Tomitella gaofuii: one gene and its partner. The protein of the gene in region 1 binds, or shares a complex with, the protein of each later gene. Links are inferred from orthologs where the notes say so. Each region holds a gene or a part of one and is shown on either strand. Other genes may lie near its edges.

Region 1 (8,303 bases):
TCGACACCTCGGCGCGGCGTTTGACGGCGGCGAGGATCTCGGCGTCGAGCCGGTCGATCTCTTCGCGGAGCTCGGCGATGTCGACCTTGTCGGCGCCGGGAGGGTCGTGAACCTCGTCTCCGGACGATTCGCCGCCTGCCATCGTCGTCACCCGCCCTCTCGCCGCTGGGAATCGGTGCTTGCCGCACTCTTGGCCGCGTCCGAGGAACGGGCGGCCACAGCACATAGTGCCACGCCGGCAGGCCGTGCTGAGCGGGGCGCCGCCGGACGCGATCGGCGGCCGATCCCGCAGGCGTGTCGAGGAGCCCGCATCCGCGGCGGAGACGTCGGTCCCGGCCGGTACGGTTGACGTGCGATGAATACGATCTCCTCAGCCCCAGAGTCCGCCCGGTCCGGGCAGGTGTCCTCCCCTTCGGCGCGGGCTTCCGCCCGCCGCGGCCCGGCCGAGGAGCGTGACCCGGCCGAGCAGCTTCTGGAGGGCCTCAACCAGCCGCAGCGGCAGGCCGTGGTGCATGAGGGCGGCCCGCTGCTCATCGTCGCGGGAGCGGGGTCGGGCAAGACCACGGTGCTCACGAGGCGTATCGCCTACCTTCTCGCGGAGCGCGGGGTGCTGCCGGGGCAGGTGCTCGCGATCACGTTCACCAACAAGGCGGCAGCGGAGATGCGCGAGCGCGTCGCGGCGCTGGTAGGCCCGCGCGCCGGTGCCATGTGGGTGGCCACCTTCCACTCGACGTGCGTGCGGATCCTCCGCAGCCAGGCGGGACTGGTGGACGGAATCAACACCAACTTCTCCATCTACGACGCGGACGACTCGCGCAGGCTCGTGACGATGATCGCCAAGGACCTCGACATCGACGTCAAGAAGCACGCTCCGCGCGCGTTGACGGCCGCCATCTCGGCGTTGAAGAACGAACTCGTGGGTCCGGAGCAGGCGGCGGCCGATGCCGCGGCGTCCGGCGGCGGGCCCGGGCGGACGGGCTTCGCCGGGCTCGTCGCACAGGTCTACGCGTCCTACCAGCAGCGGCTGCGGGCGGCGAACGCGCTCGACTTCGACGACCTGATCGGTGAGACCGTCGCGATGTTCCGGAATCACCCGCAGGTCGCGGAATACTACCGTCGACGGTTCCGCCACGTGCTCGTGGACGAGTACCAGGACACCAACCACGCGCAGTACGTGCTGGTACGCGAGCTGGTCGGTGCGCACGCGGCCGACGCGCAGGACCCCGCAGGTGTGGGATCCGTTGGCCCGGGGCCGTCGGAGCTGTGCGTGGTGGGCGATGCGGACCAGTCCATCTACGCCTTCCGGGGCGCCACCATCCGCAACATCGTCGAGTTCGAGCGCGACTATCCCGATGCCAGAACTATCCTGCTGGAGCAGAACTACCGCTCTACGCAGAACATCCTGTCTGCCGCCAACGCGCTGATCTCCCGCAACAGCGGGCGGCGCGAGAAGAGCCTGTGGACGGACGAGGGCGACGGCGAACGCATCGTCGGCTATGTCGCGGACAACGAGCACGACGAGGCCTCGTTCATCGCCACCGAGATCGACCGGCTCGTCGACGCCGGCCAGGCCCGTTACAGCGACGTGGCGGTGTTCTACCGCACCAACAACGCCTCGCGGGCCATCGAAGAGGTCTTCATCAGGCTCGGCGTTCCGTACCGCGTGGTCGGGGGCGTGCGCTTCTACGAGCGCAAGGAGATCCGCGACGTCGTGGCCTACCTGCGCGTGCTGCTGAACGAGGAGGACACGGTCAGTGTGCGCCGCATCCTCAACACGCCGCGACGGGGTATCGGCGACCGCGCAGAGGCCTGCGTGTCGGTGCACGCGGAGTCCGCCGGGGTGGGCTTCGGCGGTGCACTGCGCGATGCCGCCGCCGGCGAGGTGGCGTTCCTCAACACCCGTGCGCGGAACGCGATCTCAGGGTTCGTCGAGCTCCTCGACGGGCTGCGTGCGTTCGCCGCCGGCGGGCAGGGCGACGGGACGGGCGCGGAGCCTCCCTCCGTCGGCGACATCGTCGAGGCGGTGCTGGACCGCACGGGGTACCGGGCGGAGCTCGAGGCCAGCAGCGACCCGCAGGACGGCGCCCGCCTCGACAACCTCAACGAGCTCGTCAGCGTCGCACACGAGTTCAGCGTGGACGCGGTCAACGCGGCGGCCGCCGCCGCCGACGATGAGCGCGAGGAGACCGCGGGCGATGAGCGCGAGGAGGCCGGGGACGACGACGGCCAGCCCGCCCCCGGATCGCTGGCGGCATTCCTGGAGCGTGTGTCTCTGGTCGCCGATGCCGACCAGATTCCCGACTCCGATGACGGCATGGTCACGCTCATGACCCTCCACACCGCGAAGGGCCTCGAGTTCCCTGTCGCATTTCTCACCGGATGGGAGGACGGCCAGTTCCCGCACATGCGGGCGCTCGGTGATCCGAAGGAACTCGCCGAGGAGCGCCGACTCGCCTACGTGGGCATCACCCGTGCGCGGCGGCGGCTCTACCTGAGCCGGGCGGTGCTGCGTTCGGCATGGGGCCAGCCCATCACCAACCCGGAATCCCGCTTCGTCCAGGAGATCCCGGTGGAGCTGCTCGAGTGGCGACGGGAGGATCCGGGCACCGGCGGGTCGGGCGGATTCGGATCGGGGGCCGGCGCGCGCGGCGGGGCGATGGGGGACAGGCTGCGCGGCGGGCGCGCCATCGGCGACGGCAGGCGGTCGGAAGGCTTCGGCAGCGCACGCCCCCGCAACACCGATCTTGTTCTGGCGGTGGGCGACCGGGTCAACCACGACAAGTACGGTCTCGGGACGGTCATCGCCTGCGACGGGGTGGGCAACCGGGCCACGGCGACGATCGACTTCGGCAGTGCCGGAAAAGTGCGGCTGATGCTCATCGGCGGGGTTCCGATGACCAAGTTGTGAGGACGCGGGGCCGGTCGGCAGGCGCCGGGCGGCCTACTCTGTGCGTGTGCGGAGGCTCCCGCGGGGAAGGGGCCGCCTGGCAGGTGGGGGGATTCTGCAGGCAGGGGCTTCGCGGCGTGAGTGGTCTCGGCACGGGCGGGGCGCCCGCGGGGGAGGCGGGGCTTCTAGCCCGCCACCGAGATGCCGCGCTGCGCGAGCCAGGGCTGCGGGTCGATCCGCTGGGTGCCGTTCTCCCACACCTCGAAGTGCAGGTGGGGACCGGTGGAGAAGCCCCGGTTGCCCATTTTCGCGATCTCGTCGCCGGCGAGCACGCGCTGGCCCTCGCTGACCTCGATGGTCTCGATGTGGCCGTAGACGGTGACGGTACCGTCGTCGGCCCGCACCCGGATCCACTGGCCGAACCCGCTGGCCGGCCCGGCGTCGATCACTTCGCCGTCGGTAGCGGCGTAGATGGGGGTGCCGATGGCGTTGGCGATGTCGATCCCGCCATGGATGGCGCCCCACCGATTGCCGTAGTGGGACGTCAGCTGCCCTGATGCCGGCTTGACGTACAGCGGCCGCCGCGCCATCGCCTCGGCGGCCGCGCGCTCTGCGGCGTACCGCGCGCCGGCGGCCAGCTGCCGGGCGGTCTCGGCCGCCTGCTCGACCTGCTCGGGCACCGCGAGCACCTGCGCGCTGCCGCCTACGCTGCCGGCTCCCGCGTTGGCGGGGGTGGCGGCGTCCTCCAGTGCGGTCGCGGCGTTGTCGGCGGCTTGAGCGGTGCCTGTCGCGATGTCCGAGAGGATCATGCTCGACCCGGAGGCGAGGGCGATCGCGTCGGAGGAATCGGCGGCCGGGGAGCCCGTCGCACCGTCGGTCAACGTCTGCCCGGCGGCGACCACTGCGCCGGCGGCGACGGCCACGACGGCCGCGCGGCCTTTGACGGCGTGCGGCGGCTGCGGAACGCGGTGCGCTCCGCCGCGCGGGGAACGGGAACCGGGAAGGGTGCGTAGATCGCGGAATGCAGGGACTTCGGCTGCGTCTGCGGCGGGGACGTCGCCTGCGGAGTTCTCGCGATGCACGGTCAAGAGTCAGGTCCTCGTATGTGGCGGATATCTGGCGGATCGGTTCGATCGAGGGCTCGGTCCGCGGCGTTACACACCGTCACAACTCGTGACCTGATCGTGATATTTACCTGGCTGACCGTAACGAAACGGTCGCGGAGGGGCAAGCGCCTCTCCGTGATCTATGACTGGACGATTGTTCCAGTCCGCGCGCCACCTGGAGCGACGCCGGTCACAAAGGCTTTGATTGTGTCCGTTGTCACACTGAAGCGGTGAAGTTCCAGCTTGTGGCGGGTGCGCAGACCGCCTGCGTGCGGCCCTGTAGGGCCGCCGGTCGGTCGTCGGGGGTAACAATAACGGCACTTCGCCGATGCGCGCGAAGCCGGCCTGCCGGGGCGTGTCCGACGACGGCCGCCGCCCGCGTGGGCGGCCGCGCCGATGTGATGGTGTCCGGCGTCTCAGTCCATGAGGCGGTCACCGCGCGCATCGCGCCGCGGGGTCTCGCTTAAGGTGGGTGGGCCCATGTTCGCGGCGCGGTGCGGCCTGTGATCGGCTGCACAAACCGCCAGGGCATGAGATCGACCACGCTGAATCGGCCGATATTGTCCCGAACACACCCGCTCGGACCCATGGGCGGGGCTCCAAACGTAGACGAGACGGTGAACACATGGATCTCTTCGAATACCAGGCGAAGGAACTCTTCGCCAAGCACGAAGTGCCGACGTCGCCCGGGCGTGTTACCGACACCCCCGCCGATGCGCGCACGATCGCCGAGGAAGTCGGCAAGCCGGTCATGGTCAAGGCCCAGGTGAAGGTCGGCGGCCGCGGCAAGGCGGGCGGCGTCAAGTACGCGGCCACGCCGGATGACGCCCAGAAGTACGCCCAGGACATCCTCGGGATGGACATCAAGGGGCACACCGTCAAGCGCCTGCTGGTCGCCGAGGCCAGCGAGATCGCGGAGGAGTACTACATCTCCTTCCTGCTCGATCGCGCGAACCGCACCTACCTGGCCATGTGCTCGGTCGAGGGCGGCATGGAGATCGAAGAGGTCGCCGCCACCAAGCCGGAGCGTCTCGCGAAGGTGCCGGTCGACGCCGTGAAGGGCGTCGATCTCGCGTTTGCGCGCAGCATCGCCGAGCAGGGCCACCTGCCCGCCGAGGTGCTCGACGCCGCAGCCGTGACGATCCAGAAGCTGTGGGAGGTCTTCATCAAGGAAGACGCCACGCTGGTCGAGGTCAACCCGCTGGTGCGCACGCCGGACGACCAGATCCTGGCGCTCGACGGCAAGGTGACCTTGGACGCCAACGCCGACTTCCGCCAGCCCGGCCATGCGGAGTTCGAGGACACCGCCGCCGCCGATCCGCTGGAGCTCAAGGCGAAGGAGAACGACCTCAACTACGTCAAGCTCGACGGCCAGGTCGGCGTCATCGGCAACGGCGCCGGGCTCGTCATGTCGACGCTCGACGTGGTGGCCTACGCGGGTGAGAAGCACGGCGGCGTCAAGCCGGCCAACTTCCTCGACATCGGTGGCGGAGCCTCGGCGACGATCATGGCGGCCGGGCTCGACGTCATCTTGGGCGACGAGCAGGTCAAGAGCGTGTTCGTCAACGTCTTCGGCGGCATCACCTCGTGCGTCGCCGTCGCCGAGGGCATCATCGAAGCCCTCAAGACCCTGGGCGATGCAGCGAACAAGCCGCTGGTCGTCCGCCTCGACGGCAACAGCGTCGAGGACGGGCGCCGCATCCTGGCCGAGGCGAACCACCCGCTCGTCACGGTCGTCGGAACCATGGACGAGGCGGCCGACAAGGCCGCCGAGCTCGCCGCAAAGTAAGGGACGCATACATGTCAATCTTCCTGAACAAGGACTCCAAGGTCATCGTCCAGGGCATCACCGGCGGCGAGGGAACCAAGCACACCGCGCTGATGCTCAAGGCGGGCACCAACATCGTCGGCGGCGTCAACGCGCGCAAGGCCGGTACCACGGTGGCCCACAAGGCCGCCGACGGAGCGGACGTCGAGCTTCCGGTGTTCGGATCGGTCTCCGAGGCGATGGAGAAGACCGGCGCCGACGTGTCCGTCGTTTTCGTGCCGCCGAAGTTCGCCAAGGACGCGATCATCGAGGCGATCGACGCCGGGATCGGCCTGCTGGTCGTCATCACTGAGGGCATCCCCGTGCAGGACAGCGCATTCGCGTGGGCCTACAACGTGGAGAAGGGCGAGAAGACCCGCATCGTCGGCCCGAACTGCCCCGGCATCATCACCCCGGGCGAGGCCCTCGCCGGCATCACCCCGGCCAACATCACCGGCAAGGGGCCGATCGGTCTCGTCTCGAAGTCCGGCACGCTGACCTACCAGCTCATGAACGAGCTCAACGACCTGGGCTTCTCCACCGCCATCGGCATCGGCGGCGACCCGGTCATCGGCACCACCCACATCGACGCCATCAAGGCGTTCGAGGAGGATCCGGAGACCAAGCTCATCGTCATGATCGGTGAGATCGGCGGCGACGCCGAGGAGCGCGCCGCGGAGTACGTCAAGGCCAACGTCACCAAGCCGGTCGTCGGCTACGTGGCGGGCTTCACCGCGCCGGAGGGCAAGACGATGGGCCACGCGGGCGCCATCGTGTCCGGCTCGTCGGGCACCGCGCAGGCCAAGAAGGAGGCCCTCGAGGCCGCGGGCGTCAAGGTCGGCAAGACGCCGTCCGAGACGGCCGAGCTGGCCCGTGAGCTCTACAAGGCGCTCTGACCGGGAACCCGTAGGAACTCCGCCCCGACACGCATCCGCGTGCCGTGGCGGAGTTCGCTTTCCGGTGGCCTTCCGTATCGTGCACTGTGAAGCAGCCTGCATGCACAGTCGAGCGAGGGGAAGCGATGTCGTATCCGCAGCAAGGGGGCTATGACGCTCCGGGTTCTCCGGGCGCTCCGCAGTCGGGCCCGCAGTGGCGGCCGGGGCCGTCGGGACAGCCCGGTGGGCAGAATCGCCCGGGCCCCGCCGGGCCGCACTTCGGTCCGCAGCCTGGGCAGGCGCCCTTCGGCGTCCGGCGGCAGGGAGGCGGCCGTGACGTGCTCGCGCGGGCGGTCGCGGCGGCGCCCGCGGTGGTGGCGCTGTCGGGTGTGGCCGGCTTCTTCTTCGGCTTCGGCCCGTATCTCGGCGCGGACGACGGGTACGCCCCCAACTTCTTCGGTTCGATGTTCGGCAACCCGCTGGTGGTCGCGCTCGTGCTCATCGCCGGGCTGATCGCCGCGCTGGGCCTGCTGCCGAAGCGCACGCCGAACCTCGGTGCGTCCGCGGTCGCCAGCGCCACGGCCGTACTCGTGCTTCTGTGCTCGCTGGGCTTCTCCGACATCAACAACTTCTTCGGCGGGATCAGCAGGAATCTCGACCCCGGTGTGGGCGCCGGCTGGGCGTTCTGGGTGGTGCTCGGCATCGCCGTGGTGCAGACGGGATTCGCGGCGGTCGCGGTGCTCGTCGACGCCGGCGTCCTGCGTGCGGGCTCCGCGTCGGCGTCCGGTGCCTGGGGTCGGGGACGGCAGGACCACCGGTACCCGGGGCAGCCTCCGTACGGGTACGGCGGTCCGCCGCAGCAGGGCTACGCGGCGCCTCCCTGGCAGGACCCGCGCTACGCCCAGCAGCCCCCGGTGCCGCCGCGGCCGCAGTACGGGCCGGGGGGATACCCGCCGCAGGCGTTCACCCAGGGCTACGGGCCGCAGCCGGGCTACGCCGGGCCGCCGACCGGCGGCGGCGATCCCCGGTACGGCTACGGCCAGGCCGGACCGCAGTGGGGCGCGGAGCAGACCTACGGGGGAGCGCGACCGGACTACGCGGGGCCGCCGCAACCGGGCGCCGGGCCGTCGCAGGAGCCCCCGCAGCCGGAGGGGACCGAGGACCCCACCCACATGTTCCGCGCCGCTTCGTCCGGGGACACGCCGACGGGCGGGGTCCCGGACGAGGGCCGCGGCGGTGAGGGGACGTCCGGCGCCGGCAGGCGGGACGATACGGCGGACTGACGCCGGCGAGCGCGCACGCCGGAGTCGAGCCCGTCACACCCCGGCGCGCCTGCGGTCGCATCGCGGTGGGGGATGGGACGCTGGCCGGTGATGAACACGTTGCTCAGGCGCCGCGTGCCCCGGCGGGGCGATGTCCCGCACGGTGCGCAGTCCCACGACGACGGACGGGCCGGGTCCGGTCGTGATCGTTCGCTCGTGCTCGTGGCGTTCGTTCCCGGTGGCGCTGCGGCGGCCTGCGCGCTCGCGGTGTCGCTGCTGGTGCTCCTCACCGCGGGCGGCGGGATGGGCGGTCTGCCCGGCGCCGTCGGTGCGATGTGGCTGGTGCTGCATCAGGCGCCGGTCTAC
Region 2 (5,545 bases), 1.2 Mb from region 1 along the record:
GGCGCTGCTGGCGGCCCTCGACCAGGCACGCACCGGGCGGATGTCCGACATCGTCGAGACGATTCAGGGCCAGCAGGACACGATCATCCGCTCCGGACACCGCGGGGTCCTCGTCGTCCAGGGCGGCCCCGGCACCGGCAAGACCGCCGTGGCCCTGCACCGCGCCGCCTACCTGCTCTACACCCACCGCAAGCAGCTCGCACGCAGCGGCGTGCTGGTGATCGGGCCCAACCCCACGTTCCTCGAGTACATCGCCCGCGTGCTCCCGTCGCTGGGCGAGACCGGCGTGCTGCTGTCCACCATCGGCGACCTCTACCCCGGGGTCACGGCCACCGCGTCCGAGGATCGCACCGCCGCCGCGGTGAAGGGCTCGCTCGACGTGATCGCCGTGCTCAAGAAGGCCGTGCGCGATCGCCAGACCGTGCCCGCCGATCCGGTCACCGTACGGTTCGACGGCTACCCCCTGCGCATCGACAAGAAGATCTGCACGAAGGCCCGGGGACGCGCGCGTTCGTCCCGGCGCCCGCACAACCTGGCGCGGCCGCTGTTCCGCTCGATGGTCATCGACGCGCTGGCCGATCAGCTGGCGGAGACCATCGGCACCAGCGTCGTCGACGGCTCGAACCTGCTGAGCGCCGCGGACCTGTCCGACATCCGGCGCGACCTGCGCCAGGACGAGGCGGTGCGCGCCGAGATCGACGCGCTGTTCCCGGAGCTCACCCCGCAGCAGGTGCTCTCGGAACTGTTCGCCTCCGAGGACCGGCTCCGCTCGGCGGCGCCCGGGCTCGACGACGAGCAGGTCGCGGCCCTGCTGCGCCCGGTCGCGTCCGGGTTCGCCGACGCCGACGCCCCGCTGCTGGACGAGCTCGCGGAGTTGCTCGGAGTCGACGATTCCGCCGAGCACGAGCGCGAACGGTCCCGGTGGCGCCGGCAGATCGCCGACGCGCAGGGGGCGCTCGACATCCTCACCGGTTCCGCGCCCCAGGACCTCGAGGACGAGCTGGACCCCGAGATCCTCATGGCCTACGACCTGATCGACGCAAGCGAGCTGGCCCGCCGTCACGACACCGCGGAGAGTCGCACCGCCGCCGAGCGTGCGGCCGAGGACCGGACCTGGGCGTTCGGCCACGTGATCGTGGACGAGGCGCAGGAGTTGTCGCCGATGGCGTGGCGCATGCTCATGCGCCGCTCGCCCAACCGCTGGATGACGGTGGTGGGCGACACCGCGCAGACGGGTGCCGTCGACGGCGCCGCGTCCTGGGACGATGTGCTCTCGCCCTACGTGGCGCAGCGCTGGCGGCTGGCAGAGCTCACCGTCAACTACCGGACGCCCGGGGAGATCATGACGGTGGCCGCCCCGCTGCTCGCCGCTATCGACCCCGATCAGACTCCGCCGGTGTCCGTGCGCGATGCGGGGCACGCCCCGGAGAGCATCGCCACCGAGCCGGAACGGATCGACCAGACCGTCGCCGCCGTCGTCGCCGCACTGCCCCCCGTCGGCACCGCGGCGGTGCTGTGCCCGCCGGATCTGGTCGACAGCCTGCAGCACCTCGATGGTGAGCGCGTCGAGGTGATGCCCGTGGCGGACGTCAAGGGCCTCGAGTTCGACTCGGTGATCGTCGTCGAACCGGACGCGATCATCGGCGGGTCCGAGCGCGGCCGCGCCGACCTGTATGTCGCGCTGACACGAGCGACCCAGCGCCTGGTCGTGGTGCACAGCCGGGCGCTGCCACGTGAGCTCACCGGACTGCGCGCCGTCGACGACGGCGCCGCATACTCGGTCTCCTCGGCAGACCCGGCTTCCGCCACAGGACCTGACACGATGCAGGCCGCCGCGGGGGCCGCGCGGTGACGGGTGGGCGTACCGTGCCACGCGCGATGGCCGCGGCCGTGGCGGTGCCTTCTGCAATGATGATCCTGGCCGCGTGCGCAACCGGCGGCGGCGCGGAATCCGCCGCCGCACCGCCGCCGGTCGCGACCGCACCCCCGGCCGCGGCCACGCAGCAGCCGCCCGCGCAAGAGGCGGATCGGACCATGGCCGCACCGGCCGCCGATTTCACGCGTGCCCTCGCCGACCGCGGCGTGCCCGCTGCGCAGATGGGCGACGCCGCGACGCTCGCCCAATTGGCACGCGGAATCTGCGCCCAAGTAGCCGCAGGCACCCCGGACGCGGAGATCCGGGAGCGTCTGGTCCCGGTGCTCCGCTACGCACAGTCGCTGATGGGCGACGCCATGGACGAGGACACGCTCGCCGCCTCGTTCATCGATTCCGCACGGCAGGCCGGCTGCTGACCGGTCACGGCCAGCGCCCCGCGGCCCCGCGCTTCGCCCGCCGTCAGCGCACGGTGTGCACGATGAGGACGTCGCAATGCGCCTTGCGCGCCGCGTCCGAGGGCACCGACCCGAGGAGCCGGCCGGTGATCGTGTTCAACCCGCGGTTGCCGACCACCAGCAGGTCTGCCGACACATCGTTGGTCAGCTTGAGCAGCGACTCCACCGGCGGCCCGACGACGGAACGCTCCTCGATGTTCGTCGCGCCCGCCCCACGCGCCCGTTCATTGGCGGTACGCAGGATCTCGTAGGTGGGGGCTGCTCCATGCACCTGGTAGGCGTCCTCGCGGAGCTGATCGGATGCCGACTCCACGCTGCGCGGGTCCGACGGGAAATATGCACAGGCTATGACGAGCTTGGCCGTCGACCCGGCGATGCTCGCTGCGCGCTGCACTGCCTTCAGGGACGATTCCGATCCGTCGGTCCCCACCACGACGGTCGTGTATTCGCTCATGCGTTCCTCCATGTCGGGGCGGCGGTCCCGCGGCCTGCGCCGCGCCGGTCCCGTGCCCGGCGGTTCCTGATGCGGCGGCCGCCCGTTCGACCACCGCGTGTGCGGTCCCCCGGCGACACGGCGTGATCGGCCGTGCCGCGGCTTCCCGCGTCCCCAGGTGACTTTATCGTCAGTCGGCCGTCCACACATACTTTTACGCGGCACCGCACACCGCTCGTCTCAGCCGATGCCGGCCTCGTCCATTCCGCGCAGTTCCTTCTTGAGTTCGCCGACCTCGTCGCGCAGCCGTGCGGCCAGCTCGAACTGAAGGTCGCGCGCGGCGGCCATCATCTGGTCGCTGAGCTGCGCGATGAGATCGGCCAGCTCGGCCCGCGGCATCGACGAGGTGTCGCGGCCCTCGTAGATGCCGGCGCTCACCGCGCGGCCCGCCTCCCCCTGGGCGCGCCGGCCGCGGCTCGCATTGCGCCCGGAACCGCCCACCTCCACCAGCTGGTCGACGTCGTCGGCCTCCTCGTAGACGCGGTCGAGGATGTCCGCGATCTGCTTGCGCAGCGGAGTGGGATCGATGCCGTTCTCAGTGTTGTAGGCGATCTGCTTCTCACGACGACGCTCGGTCTCCTCGATGGCCTGCGCCATCGAATCGGTGATGCGGTCCGCATACATGTGCACCTCGCCCGAGACGTTGCGCGCCGCACGCCCGATCGTCTGGATGAGGCTGCGGGTACTGCGCAGGAAGCCCTCCTTGTCCGCGTCGAGGATCGCCACCAGCGAGACCTCGGGCAGGTCCAGGCCCTCGCGCAGCAGGTTGATGCCCACCAGCACGTCGTACTCGCCCAGGCGGAGCTCGCGCAACAGCTCCACACGGCGCAGCGTGTCGATGTCCGAGTGCAGGTACCGCACCCGAATGCCGAGCTCGAGCAGGTAGTCGGTGAGGTCTTCGGCCATCTTCTTGGTCAACGTGGTGACCAGGACGCGCTCGTCGCGGGCCGTACGCTCCCGGACCTGCTCCACGAGGTCGTCGATCTGGCCGTCCGTAGGCTTGACCACCACCTTGGGATCCACCAGACCCGTCGGCCGGATCACCTGTTCGACGAACTCGCCGCCCGTGCGGCCCATCTCATAGTCGCCCGGAGTGGCCGACATGTACACCGTCTGCCCCACCCTGTCGGCGAACTCGTCCCAGGTCAGCGGTCGATTGTCGGTGGCCGACGGCAAGCGGAACCCGAAGTCCACCAGGTTCCGTTTGCGGGACATGTCCCCCTCGTACATGGCGCCGATCTGCGGCACGGTCACGTGCGACTCGTCGATCACCAGCAGGAAATCCTCGGGGAAATAGTCGAGCAGCGTCGCGGGCGCCGAGCCGGCCGGGCGGCCGTCGATGTGCCGCGAATAGTTCTCGATGCCGGAACAGAACCCGACCTGCCGGATCATCTCGAGGTCGTAGTTGGTGCGCATCCGCAGCCGCTGCGCCTCGAGGAGCTTGCCGCGGTTCTCCAGGTCCGCCAGGCGCTCCTCGAGCTCCGCCTCGATATCGCGCACCGCCCGCTCCATGCGCTCCGGGCCGGCCACGTAGTGCGTGGCGGGGAAGATCCGCAACGCGTCGACCTTCTTCACCGCCTCGCCGGTGAGCGGATTGAGGTAGTAGAGCGCGTCGATCTCGTCGCCGAAGAACTCGATGCGCACCGCCAGCTCCTCGTAGGCGGGGATGATGTCGACCGTGTCGCCCTTGACCCGGAACGATCCGCGGGTGAACGCCATGTCGTTGCGGGTGTACTGCACGTCCACGAGCAGCCGCAGCAGTTGGTCGCGCGGCACCTCCACACCCACCTCCAGCGGGACGGAGCGGTCCAGGTAGGACTGCGGCGTGCCCAGGCCGTAGATGCAGGACACGGAGGCGACCACGACGACGTCGCGGCGCGAGAGCAGGCTCGACGTGGCTGAGTGGCGCAGGCGCTCGACGTCGTCGTTGATGGACGAATCCTTCTCGATGTAGGTGTCCGTCTGCGCGATGTACGCCTCGGGTTGGTAGTAGTCGTAGTAGGAGACGAAGTACTCCACCGCGTTGTGCGGGAGCATCTCGCGCAGCTCGTTGGCCAGTTGCGCGGCGAGGGTCTTGTTGGGCGCCATGACCAGCGTGGGCCGCTGCACCTTCTCTATCAGCCAGGCCGCGGTGGCGGACTTGCCCGTGCCCGTGGCACCGAGCAGCACGACGTCGCGCTCTCCCCCGTCCAGGCGCCCGGAGAGCTCGGCGATGGCCTTCGGCTGGTCGCCGGAGGGCGTGTACTCGCTGACGACCTCGAAATGGCCGTCGGCACGCTCGATCGACCCGATGGGACGAAACTCCGACTGCGCGACTACGGGATGTTCCGACGCGAATGCCATGCACCCAGGCTAACCGCCGGGACCGACAACAACGCCGGGTCGTGCGCGCCGCCGGTCGGGCGGGTGGCGCACGGGACGAGCGCGTCACCATCCGTCGCAGACCGACACCGGCCGTCACCGTCCACGCGCGGCGGTGAGCTCCTCGATCTCCCGCTCGACCTGACTGCGGCAGCCGAGGGCGTTCCAGTCGCCGGAGTCCGCCTCCTCGCCGAGCCGGTGCAGATCGTCGGCGAGCAGCATCCGGCCGCCGGTGCGGCCGACGAGGCCGTCGATGCGGTCGTCCAGTGATTCCGCGCGCTGCGCCGCGCTCTCCGCGCGCAGCCCCGCATCGAGCCGCCCCATCGCCTCCGCGATGCGGTCGAAGGACACGAGTCTTTC

Evidence for each region. The genes of interacting proteins can lie anywhere in the genome.
Region 2: the proteins of H4F70_RS07700 (region 1) and uvrB are in contact, whole or in part, in a crystal structure (PDB 7EGT), measured with the Thermus thermophilus proteins. The link is inferred for Tomitella gaofuii from one-to-one orthologs. Residues at the interface, in WP_096412145.1 of Thermus thermophilus: His654, Arg656, Phe657, Gln666, Asp668, Glu669, Lys680, Arg681, Leu682, Ser683, Lys685, Tyr686, Ala687; in WP_096411307.1 of Thermus thermophilus: Glu23, Leu25, Arg26, Asp27, Gly28, Glu29, Arg30, Phe31, Arg55, Glu326, Asp327, Phe328, Glu379, Ser382, Gln383, His398, Gly400, Arg401.

The regions. Positions count from the first base shown.
Region 1 is NZ_CP059900.1:1,632,651-1,640,953, forward strand. Bases 1-3,131 are described here. They hold H4F70_RS07700 (UvrD-helicase domain-containing protein), read left to right. Parts: upstream 1-355; coding sequence 356-2,908; downstream 2,909-3,131. Other genes in these bases: H4F70_RS07695 (chorismate mutase), read right to left, coding at 1-142; H4F70_RS07705 (M23 family metallopeptidase), read right to left, coding at 3,073-3,131. In the rest of the region: more of H4F70_RS07705, read right to left, coding at 3,132-3,969; sucC (ADP-forming succinate--CoA ligase subunit beta), read left to right, coding at 4,619-5,782; sucD (succinate--CoA ligase subunit alpha), read left to right, coding at 5,794-6,696; H4F70_RS07720 (DUF5336 domain-containing protein), read left to right, coding at 7,014-7,958; H4F70_RS07725 (cell division protein PerM), read left to right, coding at 8,049-8,303. UniProt on the Escherichia coli protein: A helicase with DNA-dependent ATPase activity. Unwinds DNA duplexes with 3'-5' polarity. Translocates on single-stranded DNA with 3'-5' polarity. Initiates unwinding more efficiently from a nicked substrate than double-stranded DNA.
Region 2 is NZ_CP059900.1:2,831,745-2,837,289, forward strand. What follows is about bases 2,587-5,545. They hold uvrB (excinuclease ABC subunit UvrB), read right to left. Parts: upstream 5,168-5,545; coding sequence 3,005-5,167; downstream 2,587-3,004. Other genes in these bases: H4F70_RS13095 (universal stress protein), read right to left, coding at 2,587-2,785; H4F70_RS13105 (hypothetical protein), read right to left, coding at 5,282-5,545. Also shown: H4F70_RS13085 (HelD family protein), read left to right, coding at 1-1,852; H4F70_RS13090 (DUF732 domain-containing protein), read left to right, coding at 1,879-2,292; more of H4F70_RS13095, read right to left, coding at 2,336-2,586. UniProt on the Escherichia coli protein: The UvrABC repair system catalyzes the recognition and processing of DNA lesions. A damage recognition complex composed of 2 UvrA and 2 UvrB subunits scans DNA for abnormalities.